4 regions of the Paenibacillus sp. N3/727 genome follow, and region 1 is predicted to be linked to each of the others. Evidence: predicted binding sites of a transcription regulator. Region 1 holds the regulator's gene; each other region holds the start of a gene.
The links. Region 1 encodes Rex, which represses fermentation and respiration genes when NADH is low (regulators of the CRP and FNR family bind a similar motif). Its sites were predicted from a motif close to TTGTGAAATATTTCACAA; they were not measured.
Positions count from the first base shown of each region.

Region 1 (4,899 bases):
AGCTGCTCGGACGAGTGATCTTCCACCTCAAGCTTCAATGTACGTTTACCGACAACCGACTTACCTTCCTTGTTTATATGTTCGACCAGACCCCGTAAATTCGTTTCTGGTTCTAAATCAAGTTTCAAAGTGACTGTATCCTGTTTAATATCTATTTGAGAGCTTATCACACCATCATACTGTGATACCACATTGGCCAGTGGATTCTGAAGAGCCATTTGTCGATACAGAAACCAACCGCCAAAAAGCACCGATGCCGATATAACGACTGTCAGAACGACAGGAACAATGCGTAGTTTCAATGTATTTCCTCCTTGTTATATGATGTATATTATTGATGTATCAAGGTCGATATATCAATATTGCATATATCCACACACACAAATCCGCCTCTTTAATACAAATAAGAGTATATCACATCTTATATACTTTTTTCATTCAAGTCTGTGAAAATATTTAAAACTATTTTATTAATATTTTATGTAAACGCTTACACAAAATCTTGTCATTTAACACTCCACCTTTTGATGGAGTGTTAAATTTTGTTATTGATTGGGTAGAATAATGTCTTCACCGATCTGACTTCCATCCTGAAACCGATAAAACCGGTATTTCGTCTCATTGTTCTGATGGTATGACAGATGCCATGCGTATTCTCCTTCATACATACCTAGAACAAGCCTTTCGATTACCGAACCAGGCAGGTCACTCTTGATCTGATTACGCATTTGAGCTTCCGACATACCACCGCTCAGAGGTTCGCTGTGTACAGCTTTGGCTCCATCCAGTGGTTTATTCTCTTCCGTAAACTTCACCCAAACGATGATATCCTGGTTTTCCGTATCCTTACCGGTAACGACCCAGTAAATGCTGTCTTTATCCCATACCGATTTATAAGTTTTGTCTTTCTTCATCAAACCGCCATATTGCTGAGCCGCCTTGATGGCCGCGTTCTCTTCCGACCATTTACCAGACATTACATTTGAATAATAAATCTGAATAAACAGTAATATGAGCAGAAAACCGGAAATGCTGAGAAGTATCCACTTCGTTTTTTTCTTCAATCTGCGTTCCTCGCTCCCTTGTTATTCCCTAAAGGGTCAACAGCCGCTCGAACGCACTTTGGGCTTCACGGCGAATCTTTTCTTCATCCAATGTAAGGCAAACTCCGTTTTTGACAACCTGCTTACCATTTACCCACACATGCTCCACGTCCTTGGCACTCGCTGAATAAACCGCATGCGAGATAAAGTCCGTATGAGGCAGAAAATGTGCCTGATCGGTATTTAACGCGATAAAGTCCGCTTTCATGCCGGGAGCCAGCGTCCCAACACCGTCTAAGAATAATGATTTCGCTCCGTATTCTGTTCCCATACGAAGTGCTTCAACAGCAGGGACTGCTGTCGGATCGCCACTGACACCCTTATGAATAAGAGCAGCTAGTCTCATTTCCTCAAACATATCCAAATTGTTGTTGCTCGCAGGACCATCAGTACCCAGTGATACGGTAACTCCCGCTTTAAGCAGTTCCGGTACCCGGGCGACACCGCTTGCCAGCTTCAGGTTGCTTCCCGGATTGTGGGATACCGCTACCTTATGAGCCGCCAAAATCTCAATCTCTTCATCCGTTAAATGAACAGCATGCGCAACAAGCGTCGGACGTGTGAAGACGCCAAGTTTTTGAAGATGAGCTACTGGCCGCAACCCGTAATCCCGAACATTCTGCTCGACTTCAGTTACTGTTTCTGACATATGGGTGTGAATTGGCAAATCTAGATCGTAAGCAGTCTGCACAAACTTTTCGATGTAATCCGGAGGACATGTGTAAGGCGCATGAGGCGAAATCATCGTTGTGATACGTCCATCGGCTTTACCGTGCCAGTCCTTCGCAAATGCTGTAGCCTCCTTCAGCTTGTGATTCTGAACATCTGGAGGACACAAACCGATTACACCGCGAGTAAGTACCCCACGCATACCGGACTGCTCAGTCACGGCTGCTACCTGATCCATATGATCATACATATCGAGGAAGGTCGTCGTGCCGCCTTTCAGCATTTCGATCACAGACAGCGAGGTACCCCAATATACATCATCAGCTGTAAACTTCGCTTCCATCGGCCACATTTTCTCCTGCAGCCATACCTGAAGTGCCAGATCATCCCCGTACCCACGAAGAAGCGACATAGCCGTATGACCATGCGTATTCATAAGACCAGGCATGAAAAACAGATGTGTGCCGTCGATAATCTCCGTATTTTCCTCAACCTTCGGTTGTTCTTCACCGATATAGGTAATGAGATCGTCTTCGATGACCATATATCCGCGCAGAACCGGCTTTTCGTTCTGAAGCACAGCAAAGGTTCCGTTTTTAATCATCCATTTACGCTTCGTCATGATCGGCATCTTCCTTTCCGTTATCCAAATAATAAGCCAGACTCTGCAAATCCGTCGTGAAGTCAGCTGTATGAATCCGGATGTGCGGAGGAGCTTTCAAGATCGTTGGCGCAAAATTCAGAATCGCTTCAATACCGGATGAGATCAGTTTATCCGCCACATCTTGTGCTTCGACATCAGGAACGGTAATAATCCCGATCCGGATTCCGAACTCCTTAATAGTCGCCGTCAATTCTTCCATCGACTGAACGACTAAATTGTTGATTTTAGTGCCGACTTTGGGAGTATATGCATCGAATATAGCTACAATCTTCATATTATCTTTCAAAAAAGCGTTGTAATTGGAAAGGGCGTGTCCAAGATTACCAGCACCCACAAGCACTACATTAATTTGCTGGTCCAGTTTAAGAATATGACGGATTTTCTCGATCAAATAAGAGACGTCATAACCTATCCCTTTTCTGCCAAAATCTCCAAAATAGGCAAGATCCTTGCGGATTTGCGCCGGATTTAGGTCGAGCTTCTGTCCAAGCTCCTGTGAGGACACCGTCGCAACCTCACGAAGATGAAGTTCGTTCAGATAGCGTAAATATACGGGCAGTCTGCGAACCACGGCCTCCGAAATTTTATCCGATTTCATGCATGCTCCCCCTAATGATAAACTCAAAATAAATAACTTAAATTCTTATTGTATCGCCTCGTCCCCATGAAGCCATTCCGCAATGCGGGGAACCATCTGCTCTGTCCGCATATGTTCCATTTTCGGGCCAGGCAGTGAATATAAAAAGTATTTTCCGTAATAAGATTCAATCACACGGGTATCATAAACAATCACAATACCCTTGTCTTGAGCTGTTCGCACAAGACGCCCGAAACCCTGCTTAAAGCGAATAACCGCTTGAGGTACGGATAGTTTCATGAACGGATTTTTCTTCTGCTGCTGCAGTAGCTCGCTCTTCGCTTCGACAAGGGGATGGTTAGGCGGTTGAAACGGTAGCCTTACGATAGCCAGGCATGTCAGCGCTTCTCCCGGAATATCGACCCCTTCCCAGAATGAGCTTGTCCCAAGCAGCACCGATGCGCTGCTGTCCTGAAACCTTCGGATCAGCTTGGTTCGGCTTGATCCATCCATCCCTTGTCCTAGTACGGATATATCACTGGATGACAGAACTTCCTTGAGCGGATCATACACCTGGCGCAGCATACGGTACGAGGTAAACAGCACCAACATTCGTCCATGAGTCGCTTTAGCGGCATCTGCAAGTGATTGAACGAGTGTACTCACAAAGTTCTGATCTCCCATGGTCCCCTTAACGCTTGGGAAGTCCCTTGGAATTAATAACAATGCTTGCTCACGGTAATTAAACGGTGACGGAAGCTGCACGGTATTCAGCTGCCCCTGATCTGAAGCATCCTGCAGCCCAAGATTATCGATCATATACTGAAACGATTTATCTACAGATAGAGTTGCAGAAGTGAGGATGATACTTCTTTTTTTATCGAAGAACAGCTCTTTCAACTGCCCGCTCACATCAACTGGCACAGCAAACATCTGCAGCGATTTACTGCGGAAATTACCGTTCGCCTCCATCCAGTAAACCACGCCTTCATCGTTCAGAGTCATGAAAAATTTCAGATTCTCCCGGTGCGCAGCCAAGTCCTTAAAGAGGCCGTTAATATCCGTAATTAAACTATCTGCTCCATAATCATTCAGTTCTTCCCGAACTTCAGATGTTAGCATATCTCCTTTGCGAACGACGTCTCCCAAGGTGACGTGAATCTGATTCTCTAACTCCGTTAAGCTTTCCCAGTCTTTTGGCTTCTTGGATGGTGACAGTCGAAGCGTAAATTGTCCTGCATCCCCCGCAGAAGCATCTCCGCGTTCAGGAAGAAGTCCGAACAGAAGGTCACTGAGCCGGTCCCAGCTCTCCTTGACAGTAATTAGATCAGGGTATAGCCGGTCAATGACTACTGTCCATTCCCCCGCCTTTTCGTGCGCCGACGTTTGAAGCAGTTGACGGAGTGCTGGCAACTGTCCATTCCGGCTGTCCTTGTAGAGACGTGTAAGTGTGTGTATCACCGTAAAATACTTCATATGGAGCCCGAGATGCTTCCCCGCCACATCTTCCAAGTGATGAGCCTCATCAATGACCAACCGCTCATACGACGGCAACAGCTGATGATTCGCTTTTACATCGGTAAACAATTTGGAATGGTTCGTAATAACCACATCCGCAATACCCGCTTCATGCTTCGCACGGTGGTAGAAACACTTTCGGAACCATGGGCAAGCCCGTCCCAAGCAAGAATCGGAATCGCTAGATACCGTTTCCCAGAAGTCCCCACCGCGTCCACCAAGGTTCAGTTCCTCATCATCCCCGGTTTCTGTCTGTGTCAGCCATATGATCATTTGGGCTGCAATGATGATATCCTCTTTAGGTGTGTTGAAATCTCTTCTATTTATTTTATGTTCAAATTTTCTCAAACACAAATAATGCTGTCTCC
Region 1 is NZ_CP093336.1:2,503,898-2,508,796, reverse strand. Features, by position in the region: gene MNQ98_RS11325 (hypothetical protein) at 1-302, opposite strand, end outside; gene MNQ98_RS11320 (cell wall elongation regulator TseB-like domain-containing protein) at 546-1,064, opposite strand; gene MNQ98_RS11315 (amidohydrolase) at 1,093-2,394, opposite strand; gene MNQ98_RS11310 (redox-sensing transcriptional repressor Rex) at 2,381-3,034, opposite strand; gene dinG (ATP-dependent DNA helicase DinG) at 3,080-4,899, opposite strand, start outside.

Region 2 (4,899 bases), 190 kb from region 1:
GTTTGACAACGGCATGATCTGTGCATCGGAACAGGCTGTTATTATAGAAGAAGCTATTTTTGAACAAGTGAAGAAAAAAATGATCGCGAGCGGCTGCTACTTCGTGAACAAAGAAGAAGCGGCGAAGCTGACCGCAGGTGCAATAGTGGCAGAGAAGTGCGCAGTAAACCCTGCAATCGTCGGACAGCCTGCTGTGAAGATCGCTGAAGCATGTGGAATTGAAGTTCCGAAAGGAACAAAAATCCTGGTAGCTGAGATTGAAGGCGTGGGACCGAAGTTCCCGCTGTCAGCTGAAAAGCTGAGCCCGATCTTGGCCTGCTACAAAGTGAAGACAGCAGATCAGGGGATTGACCGTGCTGCTGAAATCGTTGCTTTTGGTGGTATGGGTCACTCGTCAGTTATTCACTCGAATAACGAAGAAATCATCAATAAGTTCTCGGACCGTATGCAAACTTGCCGGATACTCGTGAACCAGCCTTCGTCGCAGGGTGGTATTGGTGACATCTACAATACAAACTTGCCGTCGTTGACATTGGGCTGCGGATCGTATGGTCGTAACTCGACATCTTCGAACGTGACCGCCGTCAATCTCATCAACGTGAAAAGGGTGAACCGTCGTACCGTGAATATGCAGTGGTTCAAAGTACCGAACAAAATTTATTTTGAAAAAGGATCAACCCAGTACCTTGCCAAAATGCCGGATATCACACGTGTTGCCATTATTACTGACCCTATGATGGTGAAGCTTGGCTATGTAGAAAGAGTTGAGCATTATCTTCGTCAGCGTCAGGTTCCGGTTGCCATCGAAGTATTCTCTGAAGTAGAACCGGATCCATCAACAACAACGGTTCAGCGCGGTGCTGAAATGATGAAGAGATTCCAGCCGGACTGCATCATTGCTCTTGGCGGTGGATCTCCGATGGACGCAGCAAAAGGGATGTGGCTGTTCTATGAATATCCGGACACTGATTTCAACAATCTGAAGCAAAAATTCATGGACATTCGTAAACGGATTTACAAATTCCCAAGACTTGGTCAAAAAGCGAAGTTCGTAGCAATCCCAACAACATCGGGTACGGGTTCAGAAGTAACTTCATTTACGGTTATCACCGATAAAGAGCATGGGAATACGAAGTATCCTCTGGCAGACTATGAGCTGACGCCTGACGTGGCAATTATCGATCCAGAGTATGTCTACAGCTTGCCTAAAACAGCAGTCGCCGATACGGGTATGGACGTTCTGACACATGCAATTGAGGCTTATGTATCTGTAATGGCCAACGACTATACAGATGGTATTGCAATCAAAGCTATTCAGCTTGTATTCCAGTACCTTGAGAAGTCGGCAATGACTGGCGACAAACTGGCTCGTGAAAAAATGCATAACGCATCGACACTTGCTGGTATGGCTTTTGCCAACGCATTCCTGGGCATCAATCACAGCCTTGCTCATAAATGGGGCGGTCAATATCATACCGCACATGGACGGACCAATGCGATTCTGTTGCCTCACGTCATCCGTTACAATGCCATGAAACCGACGAAGTTTGCTGCATGGCCTAAATATACCCACTTCGTAGCAGATGAAAAGTATGCAGAGATTGCCCGCATTCTTGGATTGCCAGCTCGCACAACCGAAGAAGGTGTGAACAGCTTGATCAAAGCGATTCGCGACCTGAACAAAAAACTTGGCATTGAGGAATCGTTCCAGCAGCTCGGCTTTGATCCGGCAGACTTTGAAAGCCGGGTGGAATACTTGGCGGACCGTGCATTTGAAGACCAATGTACAACTGCGAATCCAAAACTGCCTCTCGTAACTGAGCTCGCAGATGTGTATCGCAACGCGTTCTACGGACGTTTTGACAGCTAATATAATAGATAAATTGTAAGTGAATCAGCGTGACAAATATCACCTCGTTTGTGATATTTGTCACAGCTGTTTTCAGTTAACGGGACTACAATTAAAGTGTAAAAACAATCTCAGATAATAATTCTTACAGTTTAGCGGCTCGGAATGTAGCCGGGGCTTCACACCCAACATTGTGAAATGTGTCACATTTTATTGATCTGGGATAGTGGACATGAGAAAGATATACTATAAACTCATGCCTCAACAACAGAACATGGAGGGATTTAAAAATGTCGGTGATTGAAAAAGAAATTAAAGACATGCAGTCCGGTTGGAGAGGGTTCAAAACAGGAAAATGGAACAGAGCAGTAGATGTTAACGAATTTATTGCGCTGAATATTGATCCTTATTACGGTGTTGATGATTTTCTGGCTGGTCCTACAGCGAATACCAAAGCATTATGGGACATCGTATCGGACCTGACAAAAAAAGAACGGGAAGCGGGCGGCGTGCTGGATGTGGACGTAAACACTCCTTCTACAATTGTTTCGCACCAGCCAGGTTACTTGGATAAAGGTAAAGAACAAATCGTCGGGGTACAAACCGATGAACCATTCAAACGTTCCATTCAGCCGTTCGGCGGCATTAAGATGATGATCGACGCATGTAATGCTTATGGATTTGAACTTCCGCAAGGCATTGTTGATATCTTCACAAACATTCGTAAAACCCATAACCAAGGGGTATTTGACGCCTATACTTCCGAGATGCGGGCTGCGCGTAGAGCCGGTATCATTACAGGACTTCCCGATGCATACGGACGTGGACGCATTATCGGCGACTATCGTCGGATTTCACTATACGGTATTGATTTCTTAATTAAAGATAAAATGAAAGAGCTGGACAGTCTTGAGGTTGATGTGATTGACGAGAATGTGATTCGTCTTCGTGAGGAACTGTCAGAGCAAATTCGTGCATTGAAAGAACTGAAACAAATGGCTGAACTGCACGGCTTTGATATTTCTAAACCGGCAGCAACAGCAAAAGAAGCATTCCAGTGGCTGTATTTCGGTTACTTGGCAGCAATTAAAGAACAGAATGGTGCAGCGATGTCCCTCGGACGTGTATCTTCATTCTTGGATGTTTACATCCAGCGTGATCTGGCTGAAGGCACATTGACCGAAGAAACAGCACAAGAACTGGTTGACCATTTTGTAATGAAGCTTCGTATCGTTAAGTTCCTGCGTACACCGGATTACAATGATCTGTTCAGCGGTGACCCAACTTGGGTAACAGAATCCATTGGCGGTATGTCAATGAACGGCGAAACTCGTGTAACGAAGAACAGCTTCCGCTTCCTGCACACGCTCTACAATCTAGGACCTGCACCTGAACCAAACCTGACTGTACTGTGGTCGGAGAAGCTGCCTGAAGGCTTTAAGAAATTCTGTGCAAAAGTATCCATCGAGACGAGCTCGATCCAATACGAAAACGATGATCTGATGCGTCCGATTTATGGCGAAGACTACGGTATTGCTTGCTGTGTATCCGCTATGCGTATCGGTAAGCAAATGCAGTTCTTCGGAGCACGTGCAAACTTGGCTAAAGCACTTTTGTATGCTATTAACGGCGGCCGTGATGAAAAATCCGGTGTTCAAGTTGGTCCTGAGTTCCCTGCTATTACTGCAGAGACCCTCGACTATGAAGAAGTTATGAAACGCTTCAAGCCGATGATGGAATGGCTCGCGAAGCTGTACATGAACACGCTGAACGTGATTCACTATATGCATGATAAATATTCCTATGAGCGTATTGAGATGGCGCTGCATGACCGTGATATTCTGCGCACGATGGCATGTGGTATCGCTGGATTGTCGGTAGCTGCTGACTCCTTGAGTGCCATTAAATATGCTAAAGTGAAGCCGGTTCGCAATGAGAATGGCATCGCTGTTGATTTTGAAATCGAGGGCGACTTCCCTTGCTACGGAAACAATGATGACCGAGTTGACAGTATCGCTGTTGAATTGGTTGAGACTTTCATGGGCATGATCCGCAAACATAAAGCTTACCGTGACGCACTGCCAACACAGTCCGTACTGACGATTACTTCGAACGTGGTATACGGTAAGAAGACGGGTACTACTCCAGATGGACGTAAAGCAGGAGAGCCATTTGCACCAGGTGCAAACCCAATGCATGGACGCGACAAAAAAGGTGCGCTTGCTTCCTTGAGTTCGGTAGCGAAACTGCCTTATGAAGACAGCCTGGACGGTATCTCGAACACCTTCTCAATCGTGCCAAAAGCACTCGGTAAAGAAGCTGCTATCCGTGAGACTAACTTGGTAGCAATGATGGATGGTTACTTTGGCAGCAAAGCGCATCATCTGAACGTTAACGTATTTGATCGTGAGCAATTGATGGACGCTATGGAGCATCCAGAAAATTATCCGCAATTGACGATCCGTGTATCGGGTTATGCTGTAAACTTCATTAAACTGACTCGTGAGCAGCAGCTGGATGTCATCAACCGTACTTTCCACGGTTCGATGTAATACGGCCGAAAAAAATATAATTAAATGACCAAACTTTGCTTATGACAAAGCGGATACAGAAAGGATGACATCATATGATTAAAGGCCATGTGCATTCCATAGAAACGTTCGGAACGGTGGACGGTCCGGGTATCCGCTTTGTGCTCTTCATGCAAGGATGCTTGTTAAAATGCCAATACTGTCATAACCCGGATACGTGGGGCTTGAATGAGGGGAAGGAGATGTCGGTGGATGAGGTGCTCTCTGAAATCGAACCCTACCTTCAGTACTATCGTTCTTCCGGTGGCGGACTCACCGTATCAGGCGGAGAGCCGACCCTACAGTTTCCATTCGTTACTCAGGTGTTTAAGGAGGCAAAGCGTCGCTGGAACCTTCACACGACACTGGATAGCAACGGATACAATGAACCGGAGAAGATTCGTGAACTGCTCGAAAATACCGATTTGGTACTGCTCGATCTCAAACACATCAACGATGAGAAGCATATCGAACTGACAG
Region 2 is NZ_CP093336.1:2,310,080-2,314,978, forward strand. Features, by position in the region: gene adhE (bifunctional acetaldehyde-CoA/alcohol dehydrogenase) at 1-1,870, shown strand, start outside; gene pflB (formate C-acetyltransferase) at 2,140-4,401, shown strand; gene pflA (pyruvate formate-lyase-activating protein) at 4,476-4,899, shown strand, end outside.
Region 2: a site for Rex is predicted at 2,041-2,058, ahead of pflB (formate C-acetyltransferase). Genes of this name have one in related genera too.

Region 3 (4,899 bases), 2.9 Mb from region 1:
TTTAAGAAATATTCTTAATATGGTAATTTGGTTTGAGCACACTTACTTGATTTCAAATATCTTCCACTCTATTGACTTACGACACCAAAGGATTATAATTCTTACAACAACTGAAAAGATTTTTATGTATATGCCAGAGAATAAGGCTCAGGCGTCTCTACCAGGTTACCGTAAATGACTTGACTACATAAAAGCTGAGAGAAACATCATCCTTCGAGTAAACCGAGGTCTTACAACACGTTAAAGCCGCGTGACGTATTCGTATGGTATAAATTCAGACTCTCTCTTCCTTTATGTATTGTTGATAACCCGGACAGAAGCGCTGTCCGGGTTATTTCGTGTCTAATTATGGGGAAGCCTGAAGCTATCAAGTTTCTATAATCATAAGGGAGAGTGTCATATATGAGTTCACAAAAGAGACAGAAGCGTTATGAGGTCAGCTACCGGCTTGGACAAATCGCAATGGGACAGGCAGCAGCGGAAACTGTGATCAAGGACGGCACACTCGTTAACGTGTTTACTGGAGAGCTTCAGGAGCATGTCGATGTTGTCATGGCCTTTGGAAGAATTGCTTATATCGGACAAGCTGATCATACAATCGGTGAGAATACGAATGTGATTCAGGCGAACGGGCGATACATTGCACCAGGTCTGCTGGACGGACATATGCATGTGGAAAGCACGATGCTGACGGTAACCGAATTCGCCAAAGCAGCGATGGCTAAAGGCACAACTTCCATCTTTATGGATCCGCATGAGATTGCGAATGTATTCGGTTCAGAAGGCGTACGCTGGATGCATGAAGAAGGGCAACAGCTTCCACTTAAAGTATTTACAACTTTTCCTTCTTGTGTGCCAGCTACAACGGACCTAGAAGACGCTGGCGCGGCACTTGGCGTAGCCGATATTGAAGCGGGACTACAGTGGCCGGGTGTGGAAGGCCTCGGCGAGGTAATGAACTTCCCGGGCGTCGTTTATGGTGACCCCACCATGTGCGGAGAAATTGAGGCAACCTTAAAGGCAGGCAAAACCGTTACCGGTCATTTTCCTTCCGAGGATGAGCGTATGCTGCAGGCTTATATCGCTTCAGGTGTCAGCTCTTGCCACGAAACGGTTACTAGGGAGCAGGCGCTGCAGAAGGTCCGACTCGGTATGCATCTGATGATCCGTGAAGGTTCCGCATGGCATGATGTTAAGGAAGTTATCAAAGTAGTAACGGAAGATAACGTGTGTACCGATAACATGTCCCTTGTGACAGACGACGTCTATCCGATGACACTGCTGAACCTTGGTCATCTGAACCATGTTGTACGCCGGGCGATTGAGGAAGGCGTTGATCCGGTTAAGGCCATTCAGATGGGAACGATCAATGTGGCTCGGTACTTCGGTATGGAGCAGGAAATTGGCAGCATCGCACCTGGTAAAGCGGCGGATATTTTGCTTATTGATGATCTGAAGCAAATGGTGCCTTCGCTTGTTATTGCTGATGGTGAAGTGGTGGCGGAATCCGGAAAGATCGTAAAAGAATTCCCGGTTTATGAATATCCAGCGGAAGCCCGCAGCTCGGTACGGCTGCAGCGTGCTCTAACCGCCGATGATTTCCTGCTGCGCAGCAAAGGAAATGCCCCACAGACACAGGTAAACGTGGTGCGTGTTATTGAGAACAGTGCCCGAACCGCCAAAATGACGGCGACCCTCCCAGTGATAGAGGGCATTATCCAGCCAGATTTGGCACAGGATGTCATCCAGATGGCTTGCATTGAGCGCCACAAGGGAACAGGGCAGATATCCCTCGGCTTTGCGAGCGGATTTCAGTTAAAATCAGGTGCAGTCGCCTCCACGGTGGCACATGACAGCCACAACCTGCTTGTTATGGGGACGAGCCCTGAGGACATGGCGTTTGCTGCCAATGAGCTTGCCGCCTGCGGCGGGGGCATGATCGTGGTACGGGATGGCGAGGTGCTAGCCAAGGTGGCGATGCCGGTGGCAGGTCTGATGGCGGATCGTCCGCTGGAGACGGTAGCTGCTGAAGTGGTGTCAATGGAGGAAGCGTGGAAGGAACTGGGCTGCCCGATGAATGCGCCGTTTATGACCTTCTCGTTGATCGCACTGCCGGTTATACCGGATATTCGGATCACGAACCGGGGACTGGCTGATGTGACCGAGTTCAAGTTGATTGAAACCGAAATTGGGCCATCCACGGTTTAAAAAAAACGAAATGATTGAGACACTTATCATTGCAAAAAACAGGGTGACCAACCATGGTCCATCCTGTTTTTTTCTTATTTTTATTGAGAACGTGATTTTCGTCACAAATTTATAACTATTTAACCCCTTCCAGGCACTTTAATGTGATAAATATCACAATTCTTCCGTTCGTCGTCTGAGAAAATAATAAAAGATAAATTTTAAAGCTTTATTACGTGAACCAAAAGGAAGGGGTATTTTATGGATCCGGTTATGCTCGCACGTATCCAGTTCGCTTCGACAACCATTTTTCACTTCATCTTTGTTCCGCTGTCCATCGGCTTGGCATTTCTGATTGCCATTATGGAGACGATGTATGTCGTCAAGGGCAACGAAGTATACAAGAAGATGGCAAAATTCTGGGGTAAACTGTTTCTCATTAACTTTGCTGTAGGGGTCGTTACCGGTATTTTGCAGGAATTCCAGTTCGGTATGAACTGGTCGGATTACTCCCGATTTGTCGGGGATGTGTTCGGAGCGCCGCTTGCGATTGAAGCGCTGCTCGCATTTTTCATGGAGTCCACGTTTATCGGACTGTGGATTTTCGGATGGGACCGCTTGTCCAAGAAGGTTCACCTTCTTTGTATTTGGCTCGTGTCCTTCGGCACAGCAATGTCGGCTTTTTGGATTTTGGCCGCCAACTCGTTCATGCAGCGTCCTGTCGGATTTGAGATGAACAACGGACGCGCCGAGATGAATGATTTCTTCGCTCTGATCACGAATGGTCAGCTGTTGGTTGAGTTCCCGCATACGGTATTCGGGGCATTGGCCACAGGCGCATTTCTCGTTACGGGGATCAGCGCATACAAGCTGATGAAGAAGAAGGATATCGATTTCTTTAAAAAATCGTTTAACATTGCTATCATTATCGCTCTGATCTCCTCCGTGCTCGTTGCTCTCTTCGGTCACCAGCAAGCACAATATCTGGTGGATACACAGCCTATGAAAATGGCTGCAGCCGAGAGTCTGTGGGAAACGAGTGATGATCCGGCTCCATGGACGGTTTTTGCCGGGATTGATCCGGAAAATCAGAAAAATACGATGGAATTGAAAATTCCTTATATGCTCAGCTTCTTGTCCTATAGTAAATTTTCCGGTGAAGTTATCGGAATGAAAGAACTGCAGGCACAGTATGAGGAGCAGTATGGACCTGGTGACTACATTCCACCAGTCCGGACTACATTCTGGAGTTTCCGTATCATGGTCGCTGCAGGCTCTATTATGATTTTGCTCGGTTTGTACGGCACATGGTTGACAATGCGCAAGAAAGTAGAAAAGGCAGGGAAATGGTTCCTGAGAGCATTGCTGTTCAGCATATCACTGCCGTTTATCGCCAACACGGCGGGATGGATAATGACAGAAATCGGGCGTCAGCCTTGGACTGTATTTGGATTGATTCAGACGAAGGACAGCATCTCGCCAAACGTAGGCGCAGGTTCCATTCTGTTCTCACTCATTGCATTCAGTACGATTTATGCTGTGCTGGCTGCGGTAATGGCTTATCTGTTCGTTAAAGTTATCAAGAAAGGGCCATATGCGGTGGAGGAAGACGATCACAACGCAGCTGACCCGTTCAATAAGGAGGGAATCGGCAATGTCTCTTAGTGAGCTGTGGTTTGTACTGGTTGCCGTTCTGTTTATCGGGTTCTTCTTCCTGGAAGGCTTCGACTTTGGTGTAGGTATGTCAACACAATTCTTGGCCAAGAATGATACCCAGCGCCGGGTGCTTATCAACTCTATTGGCCCGTTCTGGGATGCAAATGAGGTGTGGCTGATTACGGCAGGCGGAGCGATGTTCGCGGCCTTCCCGAACTGGTACGCCACGCTGTTCAGCGGATTTTACCTTCCGTTCGTCGTTCTCCTGCTAGCCTTGATCGCCCGTGGGGTCGCATTTGAATTCCGTGGCAAGGTCGGGGATGCACGCTGGAGAAAGGTTTGGGATGGTGCCATCTTCACAGGAAGCTTTCTGCCTCCATTCCTCTTCGGTGTAGTGTTCGCCTGCCTGATCCAGGGTTTGCCGATTGACGAATCGATGCAGCTTAATGCTGGATTCTTCGATGTAGTTAATCTGTATACGGTTGTAGGCGGAATCACGGTAGTTATGCTATGCTTGCTGCATGGACTCATGTTTACGACACTCCGCACCATAGGAGATTTGCAGGAGCGTGCCCGGGTTATGGCCCGGCGCCTGTTGTTCCCGGTTGCAGCGCTGCTTGCGCTATTCGGAATTATGACGTATTTCATGACGGACTTGTTCAAAGTTCGGGGCGGCATATTGTCAGCCGTACTGGTGCTTGGTGTTATTGCATTCCTGGCAGCCGGTTATTTTATGAAAACCAAGAAAGACGGCTGGGCGTTCGGTATGACCGGGGCGGTCATCGTCCTGTCGGTTATGTCCGTGTTCATCGGATTGTTCCCACGTGTCATGATCAGCTCGATCAACAGTGCGTTTGATCTGACGATCCAAAACGCTGCCTCAGGGCAATACTCCCTTAAGGTGATGACGATTGTGGCGGTTACACTGCTACCGTTCGTATTAGGTTATCAAATTTGGAGCTACTACGTTTTCCACAAACGGGTACATGAGAAGGAGCATTTAGAGTACTGATGGGTAAAGATCTGCTAGGATACAAAGGAGTCAAGACGGTATTC
Region 3 is NZ_CP093336.1:5,993,351-5,998,249, reverse strand. Features, by position in the region: purine riboswitch at 105-206, shown strand; gene ade (adenine deaminase) at 403-2,208, shown strand; gene MNQ98_RS27980 (cytochrome ubiquinol oxidase subunit I) at 2,449-3,852, shown strand; gene cydB (cytochrome d ubiquinol oxidase subunit II) at 3,842-4,855, shown strand; gene cydD (thiol reductant ABC exporter subunit CydD) at 4,855-4,899, shown strand, end outside.
Region 3: a site for Rex is predicted at 2,350-2,367, ahead of MNQ98_RS27980 (cytochrome ubiquinol oxidase subunit I). Genes of this name have one in related genera too.

Region 4 (4,899 bases), 200 kb from region 1:
ATTCCGAAAGAAGCTCCCATCACCAAAGTCTGAAACGGTGAGCCTGCAGCCGCAAATGGCGCACCCAATTTAAAAATCAGAACAATTCCAATACCAACATATGCGCCGGCCAGCAAAGCCGAGACGAAGTAACGGATCATATTCGCGTTCATATGTTCTTTCTTTTTGACAGCCGCCTCAATGATGCTTTCCACTCCCTGTGTGAACATAGGGGTACCTCCTGTTATGGTTTCTCTCTACTTGGTATTACACAACCAGCTGGTATTCCCTATACGGCGATCTGTACAACGTCTCCCTCTAACCGGACCGGGTAAGTCCGGACCTGGCCACTATCGGGCGCTTGCACCTCACCGCTTTCCAAGTCAATTCTCCAGTCGTAAAGTGGATCATACAGGTAGTGACCAGACACAATCCCCTCAGCCAATGGTCCGCCTTTCGGGTGCGGGGTTTTATTCTCCAGAGCAAACAAACGACCATCCGATGTGTGAAAAACGGCAATCTCTTCATTCTTGATTACCACAACTTTTCCAATACGCATCATAAACTCATCTTTTTTTCCAACATCAATATACTCGCCTGTCATCGTCATGTTTTGGTCTCCTTTACTCTATTTACTCCGCCGCTGCGGGACTTGTGCTATGGAACATCGCTCTTAGCACCTGTTTATCGTTCAGCACTTTCTTCCAAGGTTCCTCGACCTGCTGCAAGGCTACCTCGATTCTTTCTACCAAAGCCTTGCGCTGATCGTGGTCTTCAAGAATGGTTTTCTTGATGTTGTCCAGACCTACGCGTTCCACCCATTCCGAGGTTCTTTCCAAATACTTACCTGTTTCTCGATAATATTGGATGACCGCACCACATATTTCAAATAACTCCTCGTCGGTTTTAACCTTGCAAAATGCGTCTGCGATACGTGCCTTGATTCCGCCGTTACCGCCAATGAATATCTCCCAGCCTCCGTCATTCCCGACGATGCCAATATCCTTCGTGCACGATTCGGCGCAGTTACGTGGACAGCCATTCACGGCTATTTTAAATTTTGCAGGAAGATCGAGTCTCTCGAATTTTTTCTCTATCAATGCTCCTATACCCATCGAATCCTGCGTACCAAAGCGGCAAAATGTCGAACCTACACATGTCTTAACCGTACGAAGCGATTTGGCGTAGGCATAACCCGAAGGCATATCGAGTTCTTCCCAAACCTTCGGCACATCCTCCTTCTTCACTCCGATAAGAGCCAGACGCTGTCCACCGGTCACCTTCACGACCTTGACATCATACTTAAGCGAAACGTCCGCAATTCTCTTCAAATCTTCCACTGTTGTCACTCCGCCATACATCCGCGGAACTACAGTATATGTGCCGTCTTTCTGGATATTGGCATTCATCCGCTCATTGACGAAACGTGATTCCTTCTCATCCTCATAGGTTTCCGGGTAAATCATACCAAGATAATAGTTGATAGCAGGGCGACATTTCGAGCAGCCTTCAGGCTGGCTCCACTCCAGCACATTCATGACTTCACCGATTGTTCTTAGTCCCTTGGCACGGATTTCAGCTACGATCTCGTCACGACTGTGTGTTGTACATCCACAAATTCCTTGTTTACTTGCACTTTTGAAACCGTCACCGAGCACATATTGCAAGATTTGTTCAACGACTGGCTTACATCCGCCGCAAGAGCGGGTTGCTCCAGTGCATGCCTTGATCTCATCCACCGTGGTCAGTCCCTGAACCATTACTGCATCCACAATGGTCTTCTTCGTCACCCCGTTGCATCCGCAAACAATTTCTTCATCTGCCATACTTTCAACCGAGGTTCCTTTTTTGGCGCCTGCGCCGCAGCAGCCCGTTCCCATAACTGTAGCATAGATCTCATCTGTCATCTGAGCCTCTTGCTTGATCAGCTTTTGCAGAGCCGCCGACTCGGTTACATCTCCGAATAAAACCGCACCGACGATCACATTGTTCTTCAACAAAATTTTCTTATAGGTCTTTTTCCATTCATCTTTAGCAGCAATAACGGTATGTTCCGGACCTTCAATAAATTCACCAGCAGAGAATACATCCACACCGCTGATTTTCAGCTTGGTCGATACAACGGAGCCTTCATACGGCAACGTGTCCACTCCACATAAATGCTTCGCAAGCACCATACCCTGCTCAAACAACGGAGCCACAAGACCATAGCATACACCCCGATGCTCATCACATTCCCCAACGGCATATACATTCTCCATGGAAGTCTGCAGATTGTCATTGACTACAATGCCGCGATTAACTTCAATCCCACTCGCCTTAGCTACGGCTACATTCGGTTTAATACCGACAGCCATGACAACAAAACCGGCTTCCAGTTCTGTTCCGTCATTAAATCGCAGTCCAGTTACCCGATCTCCGCCCAGTAACGCTACGGTCTGCTTACCCATGGCAAACTTGATACCTTGACGCTCCAGCTCAGCTTGCAACATAGCCGATGCATTGTGATCAAGCTGGCGTTCCATGAGGTCATTCATCAAGTGAACAACCGTGACATCCATACCTAGATTAACAAGTCCCTTAGCGGCTTCAAGGCCGAGAAGACCTCCGCCGATCACCGCAGCTTTCTTGTACTTCTTAGCAGCCGCAAGCATCTGATTGCAATCCGCGATATCACGGAAGCCTACAACACCCTCTTTATCGCTTCCAGGCACAGGCAATATAAACGGATTTGAACCTGTGGCAATAATAACGCGATCATATGGAACTGCAAGACCATTCTCGGCTACAACCACCTTGTTCTCCTCGTCAATCTTGGTGACCGTAGTTCCCGTGTGCAGTGTGATATCATTATCTTTGTACCAATTCCAATCATTCAGTACAATATCATCTAGCGTTTTACTGCCTTCCAGAACGTAAGACAGCATGATCCGGTTATAGTTGGGATGCGGCTCACTGCCGAATACGGTAATATCATAAGCGCCACCTAATTTTATGATTTGCTCTACCGTGCTAATACCCGCCATGCCGTTACCTATGACCACTAGCTTTTGTTTGTTCTTGCCAGTCATGATCTTTTCCTCCTTAAAAGGTCTATCCAACCCTCTTGATTTCACTTTAATCTAGCCGTCTCGTGTTTAAATTCGATCGTTTTATTGAACTCATTTCCATTTCATTGATCTTTTACGGTCATTATACATTTAAAATTTAATTGTTATTGTGATTATCTTCACTCTAATTGTGAATTTTTTCACACCATTTTTAACAATTGCACACAAAAAAAGACAGCATAGGCTGTCTCCTCTATTTTTGACTATACGATCAAAGCTTTCATGTAAGTACGGCCACCCTTAGGAATTTTCAAATAGGGACGGAGGCCAGAAAAACCTCTAGAGCTCAGATCAACCCCCGTCATCCAATTTCCGGAGACGCTGGCGCCTTCTGACTGCATCACGAGAGAGGGTGCAGATATTCGCTCCTGATAAAGAGGAATTCCTGTTTGAATTGTCTTGAAGTCTTTCCCCCTTTCTTTCAAGGGGACAGGACTTATATAAGTAGGGACAAAATAATCTGAAATGACCTCCATCTCTTCCTCGGTAAAAAACGGCTCATCACCAAGAAACGGCTGGAACAGTCGAATTTCCTCAAATTGTGACCAGATCACCATCTGCAGCAATCTGCCTGGAAGACCTTTGTCGTGAAATGTGCGGCCAGCCCCATCTCCTGCTTCAAAAGATGACTCTCCCTCCGCTTGTGTCGGTGTTTCCGAAATTACCGAAGGGTGACTGTATCTTTCACATCCAATACATTTCCAGCCCTTCGGGCTCTTGACCCATTTTTGAAATATTCCACTTTCCAGATCCCCCTCCCAAAGCTCGGGTTCCTTCAGGTTCCGGCTCATTCCAGTCATTGCGGTCCACATGGAATCCGGCATATAGCGGTCCAAAAGATCCTGGGTCTTGTCATAAATATGCTGCACTCTTATCGAAGCCCTCTCAAGCTCGGCGGCTTCCTCTTGTCCATAATGAACGTACGGCAGTTTAACCGAATTTTTCATAAAGGCTCGCCTCCTTAAGTGCTTTAGGGCTATTTTTCCAATTATACTATATTTGACTGGCTCTAGTGCAAGTCCACTTCAATCGACAGCAAAAAACCCTAGTCAAAGCAAGTCTGCCTTGCACCAGGGCTAACGCTGAGGTTATTTCATTTTACTTCTCTGCCCATTGTTCTGCCCAGTTCGAAATCTGTTCCATAACAGGCTGCAAGGCTTTTCCCTTTTCAGTCAGCTCGTACTCAATACGAACCGGCGTTTCGGGGTATACATGTCTGATTAATATGCCTTCGCTTTCCAAATCCTTCATTCGCTCGGACAGCATTTTGTCGCTCATAGACGGAATGTAATTTGAGATATCCTTAAACCGTTTCGGACCACTCATCAGTGTCTGGATAATTAGTCCGTTCCAACGCTTTCCAAGGAAGGCGAAAGCGGACTCGAAACGGGGGCATAAACAAGGATTTGTAACTTCCATATCATTTCACCTCTTTACAGAGTCACAATAGTTGCTGTGAAACATAAAACTTACAATAAGTTAGTACATTTAAATTTTAGCATATTTTTATGGAACTGAAAACCACTTACCTGTTTTAACTTTAAAATGGTGATTTATTGCCTGGTCATTTGAGCCAATATCTCGAGATTAAATCAATAACTTGGGACAATTTTCTATTATACAGTACATCTGCCGAATGGGACAGAGGGAATATGTCCACATTGGTGAAACGGTCCTATAAACATGAATACCCTAATTTTGTCGTTTTATATCTCAACTTATTCCTCAACTTGAAAATTCCATCTTAGCAGTAGCTTTACTTTCGAGATAAAGATGCACTTTACTCCGATGTTTATTCTTTCTTATCTCT
Region 4 is NZ_CP093336.1:2,302,500-2,307,398, reverse strand. Features, by position in the region: gene MNQ98_RS10200 (formate/nitrite transporter family protein) at 1-209, opposite strand, end outside; gene nirD (nitrite reductase small subunit NirD) at 269-589, opposite strand; gene nirB (nitrite reductase large subunit NirB) at 612-3,050, opposite strand; gene MNQ98_RS10185 (hypothetical protein) at 3,293-4,036, opposite strand; gene MNQ98_RS10180 (winged helix-turn-helix transcriptional regulator) at 4,188-4,508, opposite strand.
Region 4: a site for Rex is predicted at 3,218-3,235, ahead of nirB (nitrite reductase large subunit NirB). Genes of this name have one in related genera too.